3 regions of the Thioprofundum lithotrophicum genome follow, and region 3 is predicted to be linked to each of the others. Evidence: predicted binding sites of a transcription regulator. Region 3 holds the regulator's gene; each other region holds the start of a gene.
The links. Region 3 encodes sigma-54, which starts transcription at its own class of promoters, with help from an activator protein. Its sites were predicted from a motif close to TGGCANGNTNCNTGCTT; they were not measured.
Positions count from the first base shown of each region.

Region 1: glnL (nitrogen regulation protein NR(II)) is a predicted target of sigma-54. The motif match lies at 2,759-2,775, and genes of this name have one in related genera.
Region 2: ACZ5BH_RS03850 (TonB-dependent copper receptor) is a predicted target of sigma-54. The motif match lies at 2,508-2,524, and genes of this name have one in related genera.

Region 1 is NZ_AP042379.1:1,238,885-1,243,938, forward strand. Features, by position in the region: gene ACZ5BH_RS05880 (winged helix-turn-helix domain-containing protein) at 1-142, opposite strand, end outside; gene ntrC (nitrogen regulation protein NR(I)) at 261-1,661, opposite strand; gene glnL (nitrogen regulation protein NR(II)) at 1,678-2,736, opposite strand; gene ACZ5BH_RS05895 (DUF4124 domain-containing protein) at 3,210-3,797, opposite strand; gene glnA (glutamate--ammonia ligase) at 4,003-5,054, opposite strand, start outside.
Region 2 is NZ_AP042379.1:820,003-825,056, reverse strand. Features, by position in the region: gene ACZ5BH_RS03870 (Tll0287-like domain-containing protein) at 110-688, shown strand; gene ACZ5BH_RS03865 (c-type cytochrome) at 699-1,160, shown strand; gene ACZ5BH_RS03860 (DUF302 domain-containing protein) at 1,195-1,581, shown strand; gene ACZ5BH_RS03855 (TonB family protein) at 1,651-2,319, opposite strand; gene ACZ5BH_RS03850 (TonB-dependent copper receptor) at 2,564-4,615, shown strand; gene ACZ5BH_RS03845 (hypothetical protein) at 4,920-5,054, shown strand, end outside.
Region 3 is NZ_AP042379.1:481,074-486,127, forward strand. Features, by position in the region: gene kdsC (3-deoxy-manno-octulosonate-8-phosphatase KdsC) at 1-54, shown strand, start outside; gene lptC (LPS export ABC transporter periplasmic protein LptC) at 51-617, shown strand; gene lptA (lipopolysaccharide transport periplasmic protein LptA) at 601-1,107, shown strand; gene lptB (LPS export ABC transporter ATP-binding protein) at 1,104-1,829, shown strand; gene ACZ5BH_RS02240 (RNA polymerase factor sigma-54) at 2,190-3,659, shown strand; gene hpf (ribosome hibernation-promoting factor, HPF/YfiA family) at 3,677-4,015, shown strand; gene ptsN (PTS IIA-like nitrogen regulatory protein PtsN) at 4,025-4,483, shown strand; gene hprK (HPr(Ser) kinase/phosphatase) at 4,494-5,054, shown strand, end outside.

The DNA of each region.
Region 1 (5,054 bases), 760 kb from region 3:
CGAGGATCGACTTGCCCATGCCGGCCGGCGCGCACAGGGCAACCACCGGAAACTGCCGGAACGCGCCGCGGATGGCGCCGGTGAGACGGGGACGCTCGAGAACGGAACCACGGGGCCTGCCCGTGCGCGCAATATCAGCCAAGACAACCAGACTCCTTTTCTCTGCTCGGCAGCACGGCTGTTTCCACACTCACTTTGCCTGCATTATGCCGCCAAGGCAAGTGGGGGAAAGCCGCCACACCTCGATTCGCGATTGAACCTCAGACGTCGTCCAGGCCCAGTTCCCTGATCTTGCGGGTGAGGGTGTTGCGGCCCCAGCCGAGGAGGCGGGCGGCGTCCTGGCGGCGGCCGCCGGCCTGTTGCAGGGCGGTGCGGATCAGGGTCTTCTCGAAGGCGGGGAGGGCCTTGTCGAGGAGTTCGGTTTCGCCGCCGGCGAGCTGGCGGGCGGCCCACTGCTGGAGGGCTTCGACCCAGTCGCCGGCCGGGCGCTGGCGGCTGCCGTCCTGCGCCAGCTCGGGGGGGAGGTCGTCGAGGTGGATGGTCTGGCCCGGCGCCATGACCGTGAGCCAGCGGCAGGTGTTCTCGAGCTGGCGGACGTTGCCGGGCCAGTCGAGGCGGGAGAGGTATTCGGCGGTCTCGGCATCGAGGGTCTTGGGATCGGTGTCCAGTTCCTCGGCGGCGCGGCGCAGGAAGTGGCGGGCCAGCAGGGGGATGTCCTCGCGCCGCTCGCGCAGGGCGGGGAGGTGGATCCGGATCACGTTGAGGCGGTGGAACAGATCCTCGCGAAACTCGCCGGCGGCGACCCGTTCTTCCAGGTTCTGGTGGGTGGCGGCGATGATCCGCACGTCCACCTTGATGGGCTGGTGGCCGCCCACCCGGTAGAACTCGCCGGAGGCCAGCACCCGCAGCAGGCGGGTCTGCAGCTCGGCGGGCATGTCGCCGATTTCGTCGAGGAACAGGGTGCCGCCGTCGGCCTGCTCGAAGCGGCCCTGGCGGGTGCTGTTGGCGCCGGTGAAGGCGCCCTTCTCGTGGCCGAAGAGTTCCGATTCCAGCAGATCCCGGGGAATCGCGGCCATGTTGAGGGCGATGAAGGGCTTGCCGGCCCGCGGACTGTGGCGGTGCAGGGCGTGGGCCACCAGCTCCTTGCCGGTGCCCGATTCGCCGTTGATGAGCACGGTGATGTTGGAGCGCGAGAGGCGGCCGATGGCGCGAAACACCTCCTGCATGGAGGGCGCCTCGCCGATGATCTCCATCGACACCTGCTCGGCGCTCTCCGGTGCGCGGTGCAGCTCGCGGTGGTGCTTGATGGCGCGCCGCGCCAGTTCCACCGCCTCGTCCACGTCGAAGGGCTTGGGCAGGTATTCGAAGGCGCCGCCCTGGTAGGCGGAGACGGCAGCGTCGAGATCCGAGTGGGCGGTGATGATGATCACGGGCAGATCCGCATGGGCGGCATGGATCCGTTCCAGCAGTTCCAGCCCGTCGATGCCGGGCATGCGAATGTCGCTGATGATGGTGTCCGGCTGTTCGCGGTGCAGGGCGTCGAGCACCGACTCGGCATCTTCGAAGCTGCGCACGGCCATGTCGGCCTGGCGGAAGGCCTTCTCCAGCACCCAGCGGATCGAGCGGTCGTCGTCCACGACCCAGACCTGTTCCTTGCTCATGACTTGCGTTCCTGGTTCATTGAATTGGTAGCAACAGGGTGAACACGGTGCGCCCCGGCACCGAGTGCAGGGTGATCGCCCCTTCGTGCTGCTGCACGATGTTCTGGGCGATGGACAGGCCGAGGCCGGTCCCGTCGGCTCGCCCGGTCACCATGGGAAAGAAGATCCGCTCCTGCATCTCTTCGGGGATCCCGGGACCGTTGTCGATCACCTCGATGCGCGCCGCCAGGGCATGGCGCTGCCGGCCGATGGTGCACATGCGCTCGATCCGGGTGCGCAGGGTGATGCGGCCGGTTTCGTCGTCCACCGCCTGGCGGGCGTTGCGCACGATGTTGAGCAGCGCCTGCACCAGTTGATCGGCATCGCCCAGCACCTCGGGGATGCTGGGATCGTAGTCGCGCTCGAGGCGCACGCCGCCACGCTCCTCGGCCTGCATGAGGCGCAGCACCCGTTCCAGCACGGCATGGATGTTCAGGGACGCCATGCGCGGCAGGCGCACGGGGCCGAGCATGCGATCCATGAGGGTCTGCAGGCGGTCGGCCTCGTCGATGATGACCTGCGTGTATTCCTTCAGTTCCTCGCTGTCGAGCTGGCGTTCCAGCAGCTGCGCCGCGCCGCGCAGGCCGCCGAGGGGGTTCTTCACCTCGTGGGCCAGGCCGCGCAGGATCTCGCGGGTGGTGCGTTCCTGGGCCAGCTTGCCCTCTTCGCGGGCGATCTGCAGCAGGCGGTTGACCGGATGCAGTTCCAGCAGCAGCTCCTGCGGCTGGCCCGGATCCAGCAGCGGCAGGGCCGTGAGGTCGAACATGGCCCGCGGCTGGTTGCCCAGGCCCAGCGCCACTTCGTGGCGGGTCAGGGGGTGCTGCTCCTCGAGCACGCCCCGTATCTGCCGGGCCAGGCCTTCCTCTTCGTCGATCAGGGCGTGGAACGGCTGCCCGAGCAGATGCCGGGCGCTGACGGAAAACAGGTTCTCGCCGGCCGGGTTGATGTATTCCAGCCGCAGCCGCCCGTCGAACAGCAGCAGGGCGGTGGCCATGCCGTCGAGCACCCGCCCCTGCACCGATTTGTCATCGCTCATGACAGCCACCATGGCCTGGGTTGTGCAAAAACCAAACCAAACCCGCAAGGACGTTCGAAGACGCATGGGGTTTCCGGGTTATCAAAAAATATTGTCAATATAAACAACAGGTTGGGAATGGGCGGCGGTCGGCCAAAAGCTGGCGACGGGTGGAAAAGGGCGATATGTGGGCAAACAGGATAACCGATGGGCGGATTATTTGCACCAAATTGGTGCAAACTGGGTGGCGTGTCGGGCTGAAGCCCGCTCGGCATGATCTCGGGTTAAATGAAAGTTCCAAATACCGGATCAGTCAGACGGGGGTATCTGATACCAACATCGCCCTGCGGGACAGGGAGCCGTTTCGTGACGCGCCGTGAATACATCCCTGTAGGCTCTACGGCCGCATCCCTGCGGCCGAAGGTCACGAAACGGCTCCCTGTCCCGCAGGGCTCAGTGCACACGACGCACCATGGTCTGATATTTGGAACTTCTTATTGGGGCAGGCCGGTCGGGGTGGAGGGGGTCTGGCCGAGGGGGACCGGGCCGCCGGCGTAGCGCAGGAGATGGAAGGTGATGACGGGGGTGCGCTTGACCACCTTGCCGTCGGCGTCGAGAATTTCCGCCTGCAGGGTGTGGGTGCCGCGATCCACGTTGCGCAGGATCAGGGTGAGGCCGCCGGCGCCTTCGATGGGATTGCCGTCGAGCTTCCAGCGCAGCCGGTCGCCTTCGACGATGCCGGGCTCGAGGGCGAGCTGGGCGGTCAGGTTGCCGGCGTTGCTGCGGATGGCTTCGTCGTCCTTCGGCCGCAGGATCTCGAAACGGGTATAGGCCGCAGCGTGTTCCTCGGCCTGCTTGCGGGCGGCGGCCTTGCGATCGGCGGTGGTTTCCGCCGCCTTGAAGCCGGAGGGCTTGGGCATGGTGATGATCGTGCCCCTGGGGACGTTCATCAGTTCGCCGCCTTCGATGGGCTTGTCGCTGTATTCGACGGTGCCGTCGGGATGGACCTTCTTGTAAACCTTTTCCTGTGCCGCGAGGGACAGGGAAAGGCTCAGGGACAGCAGCAGGATCAGGATGCGCATGCCCCGAGAATAGACGAATCGCTGTGGCAGGACAACCGAAAGGAGAATCGCCGGTTCCGGAACACCGACATGCGGGCGTTGCCGGCTCCGCTGCGCTTGCGCCAGCCTGCATCATGGCTTTTTCAGAACGCGGAAAGGGGGTCGCACAGACGAAAACGCCCCCGCAAATGCGGGGGCGTTTTCTCTTGCGCTGACGGACCGTCGATCAGAGCGAGTAGTACATGTCGAACTCGACGGGATGGGTGGTCATGCGCAGGCGCGTGACTTCTTCCATCTTGAGTTCGATGTAGGCGTCGATCATGTCGTCGGTGAACACGCCGCCGGCGGTGAGGAAGGCGCGATCCTTGTCCAGGTTCTCCAGGGCCTCTTCCAGCGAGGAGCAGACGGTGGGGATGTCCTTGAGCTCTTCCGGCGGCAGCTCGTAGAGATCCTTGTCGGCGGCATCGCCCGGGTGGATCTTGTTCTGGATGCCGTCGAGGCCGGCCATGAGCATGGCCGAGAAGGACAGGTACGGGTTGCCGGTGGGATCCGGGAAGCGCACCTCGATGCGTCGGGCCTTCGGGTTGGAGACGTAGGGGATGCGGATGGAGGCGGAGCGGTTGCGGGCCGAGTAGGCCAGCAGCACGGGGGCCTCGAAGCCGGGCACCAGACGCTTGTAGGAGTTGGTGGAGGCGTTGGTCAGGGCGTTGAGGGCCTTGGCGTGCTTGATGATGCCGCCGATGTAGTACAGGGCCAGCTCGGAGAGGCCGCCGTACTGATCGCCCGAGAACAGGTTCTGCCCGTCCTTGGCCAGCGACTGGTGCACGTGCATGCCGTTGCCGTTGTCACCCACCAGCGGCTTGGGCATGAAGGTGGCGGTCTTGCCGTAGATGTGCGCGACGTTGTGCACGCAGTACTTGAGGATCTGGTTCCAGTCGGCGCGGCGCACCAGGGTGTTGAACTGGGTGCCGATCTCGCACTGGCCGGCGGTGGCCACTTCGTGGTGATGCACCTCGCAGACCACGCCCATCTCTTCCATGGCCAGGACCATGGCGGCGCGCATGTCGTTCAGGGAGTCGACCGGGGGCACCGGGAAGTAGCCGCCCTTGGGACCGGGACGGTGGCCGATGTTGCCGTCTTCGTAGACCTTTTCCGAGTTCCAGTCGGCCTCTTCCGAGTCCACCTTGTAGAAGGCGCCGCTCATGTCGGCCCCCCAGCGCACGTCGTCGAGGACGAAGAACTCGGGCTCGGGACCGAAGTAGGCGGTATCGGCGATGC
Region 2 (5,054 bases), 340 kb from region 3:
GCGCCCCATGTCGTGCGGCACGAATGTGACAAGGTCACCGCCGGCCGGCGGGAGGAACGGCAGACTGATCCCCGATCCTTTCGCAAGCCAATCCACGGGAGAAAACACCATGAAAAACGGCAAAATCCTGATCGCCGGCCTGGCCCTGGGGCTGATCACGCCCGTCCTGGCCGGCCCGCCGGGCCCGGAACAGGCGCGCATCCTGGAAAGCCGCAAGGTCGTCAAGCAGTTCATGGGCCGCCTCAAGGGCGAACTTCAGCAGGCCATGCGGGCCGGCGGGCCGGTGCGGGCCATCGAGGTCTGCCGGGTCAAGGCGCCGGCGATCGCCGGCGAGATGTCGCAGCAGACCGGCTGGCGGGTGGGCCGGACCTCGCTCAAGGTCCGCAACCCGAACAACGCGCCGGATGCCTGGGAGCGGCGGGTGCTGGAGGCGTTCGAGGCCCGCAAGGCCCGAGGCGAAGACGTGCGCAAGCTGGAACATGCCGAGATTGTTGCGGTCAATGGCAAGAAGCAGTTTCGTTACATGAAGGCCATTCCCACCGGCAAGATTTGCCTCAAGTGCCATGGGGCGAAGCTGGACCCGGCTGTGGCGCAGACCCTGGCGCAGTTCTACCCCCAGGACAAGGCGCGGGGCTTCCGGGTGGGCGACATTCGCGGGGCCTTCACCATTACCCAGCCCCTGGACTGACGAGGAATCCATGACCATGCAGCGGATGACCCTTCTGACCGGCGCCGCCGGTCTGTTGCTGACCCTGGCCGCCTGCGGCGAGAAAACCGAAATGCCGGCAGAAGGGACGCCTGCCCCGGCGCCGGTGACGGAGACGCCCGGCACTCTCGTGCTGGAGAGCGGCAAGCGCCTGTTCCGCCAGCACTGCGCCCAGTGCCATGGGCAGAACGCCGAAGGCGCTCCCGACTGGCGCAAGCGCCGGGCCGACGGCAGTTTCCCCGCCCCGCCGCTCGACGGCACCGGCCATGCCTGGCACCATTCCCTGGACGTGCTGAAAATGACCATTCGCGATGGCACCGCCCGGCTTGGCGGCAGCATGCCGGCCTGGGGAGACAAGCTGAGTGAAGCGGAAATCGAAGCCATCATTCACTGGTTCCAGTCCCGCTGGCCGGAAGAAATTCGCGCCGAATGGCAGCAGCGGTTCGGCGGCTGATTCGCCCCCTCCATCAACCAGAAGGAAAAACATCATGTACGGATTCAGTACCACGCTCGACTGTGGCTACGACGAAGCGGTGCAGAAGGTCACCGACGCGCTGAAGGAAGAAGGCTTCGGCGTGCTGACCGAGATCGACGTCAAGGCCGTGATGAAGAAGAAAATCGACAAGGACATGCGCCCCTACCTCATCCTGGGCGCCTGCAACCCCCAGCTCGCCAGCCAGGCCATCGACGCCGAGGCCGACATCGGCCTGCTGCTGCCCTGCAACGTGCTGGTGCGCGAAGAGGAAGACGGCCGGGTCACCGTGGCCTTCCTCGACCCGGCCGTGATGGAAAAGCTCACCGAGAACCCCGGCGTGGCCGAGGTGGCCAAAGAGGCCCGTGCCCGCCTGCAGCGGGTGTGTGACGCGCTCGCCTGAACGGCATTTCGACGTTTGCAGACGGAAAGGGCCGGGTTCATCCCGGCCCTTTCCGTTTGGGCTGTTGGTTCAGTGCAGCCGGAAGCGCATCCGGTATTCGAAGGCCAGATGCCGTGTGCCTGCCGGCAGGGGCGGGAAGGGCGCGGCGGCCTGGGCCGCCCGGGCCGCCGCCCGGCACAGGATCGGTGTGCCCTTGAGACAGCGGACGGCCACGAGCCGGCCATCGGCGGCAACCCGCAGGGCGAGGGTCACGGTGCCGGTGAGGCGCCGGCGCCGGGCCGCGGAGGGATAGCGTTTGTGCTGTTCGATCCGCTGCAGGATCTGCTGCGTGTAATCCTGTTGCCGGCGGACCACCGACGCCACGGCGATCGCCACGGGCGGGGCGGTCTCCGGCTCGGCCCTGGCCACTGCCGGCGGCGGGGGTGGCGCAGGCCGAAGCGGTTCGGGCGCAGGTTCGGGCTCGGTTTCGGCGCGGCGCGCGGGAACGGGACGGGGCGGCGGCCGCACCGGCGGCGCGGCCGGTTGTTTCGTCACCGTTTCCGGCACCGGGGGCGGCGTGGGGGCCGGCGGCCGGGCCCGGGGGGGCGCGATGACGGCCTGGAAGGTGACCACCGGTGTTTCGCGGTGTTTTCCCAGCACCGTGTACTGGCGGCCGAGGTCGACCAGCACCGCCGCGTGCACGAGCACGGAGGCCAGGGCGGCCAGATGGATGGCTTGAATGCGCAATGCAGGCAACATGCGGAAACGGCAAGGACGGCTGAGTTTCGACCGCCACAGTATCGGCAGCGGCCGCCCCCGCGGCAAGCGGGAAAGCGGGATGACTTGATTTGGATCGTCTGTTGTCGCAGATGCGCCAGGGTGTCGCATTTGCGACAGGTTTTTCGCGGCCCGCGAACGAAAACGCCCGCCAGGCGGGCCTGTCATGGCGGCACGCATCTTGCCATGCAACGACACCTGTCATTTTCACTACCGGAGTCGTTGCATGAACAAGAAAATCCTGTGGGCCGTGTTGTGTGTGGCACTGCCGGCTGGCGCCGAAGAGGCCCTGCCGGTGATCGAGGTGGAAGCCGCCCTGCCGGTGGATGCCGCTTCGGCCACCCTTGCGGAGGAGAATACCTGGCGGCCGGCACCCGCCGATGGCGGGGAATGGATTCTCGATGTGCCGGGCGTGTCGGGGATCCGCATGGGAGCCAAGGGCATCGATCCGGTGATCCGCGGCCAGAAGTACAACCAGCTCAACGTGCTGCTGGACGGCGCCTTCGTCTACGGCGGTTGCGCCAACCGCATGGATCCGCCCACCGCCTGGGCCGATGCCGCCGGCTACGATTCGGTGACCGTGATCAAGGGCGTGCAGAGCCTGCTCTACGGCAGCGGCGGCAGCGGCGGCACCGTGCTGTTCGAGCGGGACGAACCGGCCTTCGAGGACGGGCGGCGATTCAAGGGCAAGGCCGGCGGCGGTTACCGTTCCAATGGCGAGGCCCGGGATGCCTTCGTCGATCTCGCCACCGGCAGCGACAGGGCGTTCGCGCGCGGCATCGTTTCCGCCCGCGAGGCCAAACCCTACAAGGATGGTGACGGCAACGAGGTTCACTCGGGTTACAAGACCCGCGCCGGCGCCCTGACCCTGGGGGCGCGCACGCAGGGCGGCACCCTGTTCCGCTTCGATGCCGATGTCACGCGCGGCCGTGACACCCTGTATGCCGGGGCGCCCATGGATGCCCCCGTCGAGGATGGCAATCTCTACAAGCTGCGCATGGACATGCCGCGTGCCGGCGTTTTCGAGAACCTGCGCGCCGAAGCGTATCGCACCGACATCTACCACGAGATGGACAACTACAGCCTGCGTCCGGCCGGCACGATGTGGATGCGCGTGACGTCCGATGCGAACACCACCGGCGGGCGCCTGCTGGGCGATCTGGGCATGGGCCAGGGCACGCTGACCCTCGGTATCGATGTGCAGAACACGGATCGCGATTCCACCCGCTACAGCAGCATGACGGCCACCGTGCCCACGGCCAGCCAGTCCTATCTGTGGCCGGGCACCCAAATCGATCAGACCGGCCTGTTCGCCGAATACAGTGCCGAGGCGGGACGGGCCAGCCGCTACACCGTGGGGCTGCGCTATGACCGGGTCGAGGCACAGGCCACCAAGGCGGATCTGGCCCCGGCGGCCATGGGCACACTGAGTGCGAACGGCCTCTACAGCCAGTACTACGGCACCACGGCCCGCACGCAGACCGAGGACAACCTCGGTGCCCTGTATCGCATGGAACACGATCTGAGCGAGCAGACCACGGTGTTCTGGGGCGTCTCCCGCACCGTGCGCACCGCCGATGCCAGCGAGCGTTACATGGCCGGGAACAACAGCAACCCGGCAAAACGCTGGATCGGCAACCCGGATCTGGACCCGGAGGCCCATCACCAGATCGATCTGGGCGCCCACTGGCGGGGCCAGCGGACACAGCTGTCCGTCTCGTTCTATTACGACAGCGTGCGCGACTACATCCTGCGTGACCGGGCGCACGGGCAGGCCGGCATCCTGCAGAGCGACAACGCCGCCATCTACCGCAACGTGGACGCCCGCCTCTACGGTTTTGACGCCGAGGCCACCCGGCAGTGGACGGCCCGCTGGCGCAGCCGTTTCACCCTGGCCTACGTCAACGCCACCAACACCACCGACGACCGTCCCATCGCCCAGACGCCGGCGCCGGAAGGCACTGCCTCGCTGGACTACGCGCAGGCACGCTGGCTGCTGGGCGTGATGGTGCGGGCCACTCTGAAGCAGACCCGGGTGGAGGACGATCCCACCGTGGACAGCGGTCTCGACGCCGGCCAGACGCCGGGCTTTGCGGTCTGGAACGTCTATGGACGCTGGCAAGCGGCGCCTGGCACCGAAGTCAAGTTCGGCATCGACAATCTCTTCGATCGCCTGTATGCCGAACACCTCAACAAGCCCAACGCCTACGATCCCGGCGCCAACCAGGTCAATGCGCCCGGCCGCAGCTATTGGGTTCGCCTGACGGTCAGCTTCTGAAGCAGGGAGAGATCGTCCGGCGCCGGTACCGCGTTGACCAAAACGATGAGACAAGCAGTTTGCCCTTTCTGACCGGCGAAAACGCCGGTCTTTTTTTTTGTGTGCAGCGTCGGCTTGTACCGGTTCCAGATGGCCGTTGATGCAAGTCAATGCATGGCCTTCGTGTTGGTTGCAGGTTGGACGACAACGGTTTTTTCTCAACCCGGAATCTCAAATCCGGGAACGGCGGTCAGGAGTGTCAGCAAACGGCAATTTCGGGTTGCCCCTCCGGGGGTTCATCTTCATCTTGCAGGAGGATCTTGTCATGTTACGCAAGACGTTTTACTTGACGCCGTTGTCATCACTCGTCGCCGGCATGCTGTTGACCGTGACTTCGCCAGCCCAGGCGCTCGGTTTCAACGAGGCCATCACGGGCGGGGAATTCAAGGGCGTGCTGCGT
Region 3 (5,054 bases):
ATCATGGAAGCCCAGGGCACCCTCGAGGCCCAGTTGCAGCGCTTTCTCGCATGAACCGCCTCCACCTCCTGCTGATCCTCATCGCCGTGCTGCTGGTGGCGGCCTACGCCGGCTGGCTGCTGGAAACCTTCCGTGGCGAGACCCGCCAGGGCGAAGAGGCCCGCCGCCACGTGCCCGACTATTTCCTGGACGGCTTCACCGTCACCGTCTACGCGCCCGACGGCCGCCCCCGCCACACCCTGCGCGGCGAGCGCGGCGAACACTTCGCCGACGACGGCAGCATCGACATCGTCAACCCCCGCCTCACCGTGCGCGAAACCGTGCCGCCCTGGGAGGTGGAGGCCGAACACGGACGGATCCTGCAGGGCGGCGACCGGATCGATCTGGGCGGCCCGGTCAGCGCCCGGCGCGCTGCCCACGACGGCCAGCCCGCCCTGCACCTGCGCACCCGGGATCTGCGGGTGCTGCCGCCGCAACGCCGCGCCGAGACAGCGGCCAGGGCCAGCCTTGCCGCCGGGCCGCACCGCCTGACCGGCACCGGCATGCGCCTCGACTGGGGCCGCCAGCGCCTGATCCTGCTCGCCGACGTGGAGAGCCGCTATGTGCCCACGCCCTGAACGCCTGCTGCTGCTCGCCGCACTCCTGCTGGCCCCGCCCCTGATGGCCCTGGAGTCGGATCGCCGGCAACCGATCGACATCCGTGCCCGCCAGGTGGTGGTGGACGAACAGCGCGGCTACAGCGAATACACCGGCGACGTGACCCTCACCCAGGGCAGCCTGCGCGTCACCGGCGACCGCCTGGTGGTACACCTCGAGGGCGATCGCCTGCAGCGCATCATCGTCGAGGGCCGACCCGCCACCCTGATCCAGACCCCGGCGCCCGAACAGCCGCCGGTCCATGCCTCGGCCCGGCGCATGGAATACGAAGTGGCCAGCCGCACCGTCCACCTGGATCGCGACGCGCAGGTGGAACAGGGCCCGAACCGCTTCCGGGGGGAACACCTGATCTACGACATCGCCGCCGCCACGGTGAAGGCCCGCGCCGGCGAGGGCCGGGTGCACATCACCATCCAGCCGCCGGCGGAAGAAACCGAGAGCCCGCCATGAGCACCCTGCAGGTCCGGGATCTGGTCAAGCGCTACAAGGGCCGCAACGTGGTCGACGGCGTCTCCATGCGCATCGACAGCGGCGAGGTGGTGGGCCTGCTCGGCCCCAACGGCGCCGGCAAGACCACCTCCTTCTACATGGTGGTGGGGCTGGTGCCGGCCGACGCGGGGCGCATCGCGCTGGACGAGCGGGACATCACCCGCCTGGCCATGCACCAGCGGGCCCGCCTCGGCATCGGCTACCTGCCCCAGGAAGCTTCGGTGTTCCGCAAGCTCACCGCGGCCGACAACATCATGGCGATCCTCGAACTGCGCCCGGATCTGGATCGCACCCAGCGCGAGGAGCGGCTCGAGGCCCTGCTCGACGAGCTGCACATCGGCCACATTCGCAACAATCTCGGCCAGAGCCTCTCCGGCGGCGAACGGCGGCGGGTGGAGATCGCCCGCACCCTGGCCATGGAACCGCGCTTCGTGCTGCTCGACGAACCCTTCGCCGGCGTCGATCCCATCTCGGTGCTCGACATCCAGGCCATCATCCGCCACCTCAAGGCGCGGGACATCGGCGTGCTGATCACCGATCACAACGTGCGCGAAACCCTGGGGATCTGCGAACGGGCCTACATCATGAACGCCGGGCGTGTCATCGCCCAGGGCGACCCCGACAGCCTGCTGGCCGATCCCCAGGTGCGCAAGGTCTACCTGGGCGAACAGTTCCGGTTGTGAAACGCAACCCCTCTGCCCTCGCCCTGCTTTCATGCAAGAAATAGGCGAGCCCGGATATTGCACCAAGGTGCCGGATGATTGCGGTCTTTGCAGCCGCGCTCGCGCCGCGCTGGAGCGAAAGGCGTAGCCAACGCTACGTCTTTCGTGAAGCGCAAGCGAGCGCGAGCGAAAAGCCGCAAGGGCCGGCACAGAGGACGGGCGGAAAGAATGACCTTGGAGAAATCGTCTCAAGGCATCAACAAATCTTTATCACTCAAAGACTTGTTCGTCCGCCCGTCCTCGACTTGGTGCAATATCCGGGCTAGAATTGATTCTGCCGCCGCGAAAGCCGCCGGCCCGTGGTACCCCCGAACCGGATCGATGAAACAGACCCTACAACTCCGTCTCGGTCAGCACCTGACCATGACCCCCCAGTTGCAGCAAGCCATCCGGCTCCTGCAGCTATCCTCGCTGGAATTGCAGACCGAGATCCAGGAGGCCCTCGACGCCAACCCCCTGCTGGAGATGGACGAGGACGGCGATGCCGGTCCCGAGGCCGAGGCCGCGCCGGGCGAGCCCGTCGAGGCCACCGAGGAAGCCCTGAGCGAGACGCCCGCCGACGGCGCCAGCGACATCCCCGAGGATCTGCCGGTCGACTCCAACTGGGACGACATCTACGACAGCCTGGCCCCGGTGGGCCCGGGCAGCGCCCCCGCCAGCGACTTCGACCCGCGCGAGATCGAATACAACAGCCGCCCCGGCGGCACCAGCCTGCACGAACACCTCACCTGGCAGATGGATCTCACCCCCTTCAGCCCCACGGATCGGGCCATCGCCGAGTTCATCATCGACGCCATCGGCGACGACGGCTTCCTGACCCTGAGCGTCGAGGAGATCCACGAAGCCCTGGCCGGCGAACAGGAACTGGCGCCGGAGGAAATCGAGGCGGTACTGCACCGCATCCAGAACTTCGACCCGCCCGGCATCGCCGCCCGGGATCTGCGCGAAAGCCTGCTCCTGCAACTGCGCCAGTATCCCATCGACCATCCCCGCCTGGCCCAGGCCATGGCCCTGGTGGAGCAGCACTTCGAGCGCCTCGCCGCGCGCGACTATGCCCAGATCATGCGGCGCATGAAACTCGACGAGGACACGCTCAAGGAAGTGCTGCAGCTCATCCAGTCGCTCAATCCGCGGCCCGGCAGCCAGATCACCGATCAGCAGCCCGAATACATCGTGCCCGACGTGATCGTCACCAAGGTGGGCGACCGCTGGAAGGTGGAACTCAATCCCGACGCCGCGCCCCGCCTGCGGGTCAACCCCACCTACGCCAGCCTGGCCCGGGAAGTGCGCAACCCCGAAGACAACACCTACATCAAGAACCAGCTCCAGGAAGCCCGCTGGTTCATCAAGAGCCTGATGAGTCGCAACGAGACCCTGCTCAAGGTCGCCACCGCCATCGTCGAGCGCCAGACCGGCTTCCTCGAACACGGCGAGGAAGCCATGCAGGCCCTGGTGCTGCACGACATCGCCGAAGCGGTGGACATGCATGAATCGACCATCTCGCGGGTCACCAACAAGAAGTACATGCACACGCCCCGCGGCATCTTCGAACTCAAGTACTTCTTCTCCAGCCACGTCTCCACCGCCGATGGCGGCGAATGCTCGGCCACCGCGATCCGCGCGCGGATCCGCAAGCTGATCGCCGAGGAGGATCCGAAAAAGCCCCTCAGCGACAGCAAGCTGGCCGGCATCCTCGCCGAGCAGGGCATCAACGTGGCCCGCCGCACGGTGGCCAAGTACCGCGAAGCCATGAACATCCCTCCCTCCAACGAACGCAAACGTCTGGCCTGAACAACAAGGAGCCCGCCATGCAACTGAACGTCACCGGTCACCACGTGGAAATCACCGACGCCATGCACGACTACGTCACCAGCAAGCTGGCCCGGCTGGAACGCCACTTCGACCATGTCACCAACGCCCATGTGATCCTCAGCGTGGAGAAGGAACGTCAGAAGGCCGAAGCCACGGTGCACGTCAGCGGCAAGGATCTGTTCGCCGAAGCCGAGAACGGCAACCTCTACGCGGCCATCGACGAACTGGCCGACAAGCTGGACCGCCAGATCCGCAAGCACAAGGAAAAGCTCACCGATCACCGCCGCAGCGAAGGAGCCGAACGCAAGCAGCAGGACATCTCCGGGGAAGCCTGAACCGCCGCCATGCAACTGACCGATCTCCTCTCGCCCGATCGCATCGCCATCGATGTGAACGCGCACAGCAAGAAGCGCGCCCTGGAAGCGCTCAGCGAACTGATCGCCCACGATCAGCCCGGCAGCGCCGAAGACATCTTCGACGCCCTGCTCTCCCGGGAGCGCCTGGGCGGCACTGGGATCGGCAGCGGCGTGGCCATTCCCCACGGCCGGCTCAAGAACACCGACCACACCACCGCCGCCCTGATCCACCTGCGCCAGGGCGTGGACTTCGATGCCATCGACGATCAGCCGGTGGATCTGCTGTTCGCCCTCATCGTGCCGGAGCAGGCCACCGAGGATCACCTGCGCATCCTGGCCATGCTCGCCAGCCTGTTCCAGGAGAGCGAATTCCGCCAGCGGCTGCGGGCCTGCCGCAGCCCGGCCGAGATCCTGAACCTGCTGCGGCAATGGCAACCCGCGGCCTGACGCCGGCCCCGTGGCGCTGACCGCCCGGCAACTTCTCGACCCCCTGCAGGCGAGCCTGGACCTGGCCTGGCAGGCGGCGCCCGCCGCCCGGGATCGGGCCCTGGACGAATCCCGCCTGCGCGAGGCCGGCGGCAACGCCGTGGGCTATCTCAACCCGGTGCGGCCGAACCCCATCCAGGTGCTCGGCCAGACCGAACTGGCCTATCTGGACCAGCTCGGCGCCAACTCGCGGCACGACGCCATCGCGCGGATCCTCCAGCCCCCCACCGAAATCCTGATCGTGAGCGACGCCCTGCCGGTGCCGCCCGACCTGCGGGACCGGGCCGGCGCGGCCGGCATCCCCGTCCTCACCTCGCCCCGTCCCGCCGGCCACCTCGTCGACACCCTGCGCTATGCCCTCACCCGCCGCCTCGCCGCCCGGCAGATCCTGCATGGCGTGTTCATGGAAGTGATGGGCCTGGGCGTGCTGCTCACCGGCCCCAGCGGCGTGGGCAAGAGCGAACTGGCGCTGGAACTGCTGGGCCGCGGCCACCGCCTGGTGGCCGACGACGCGCCCGAATTCCGCCGCACC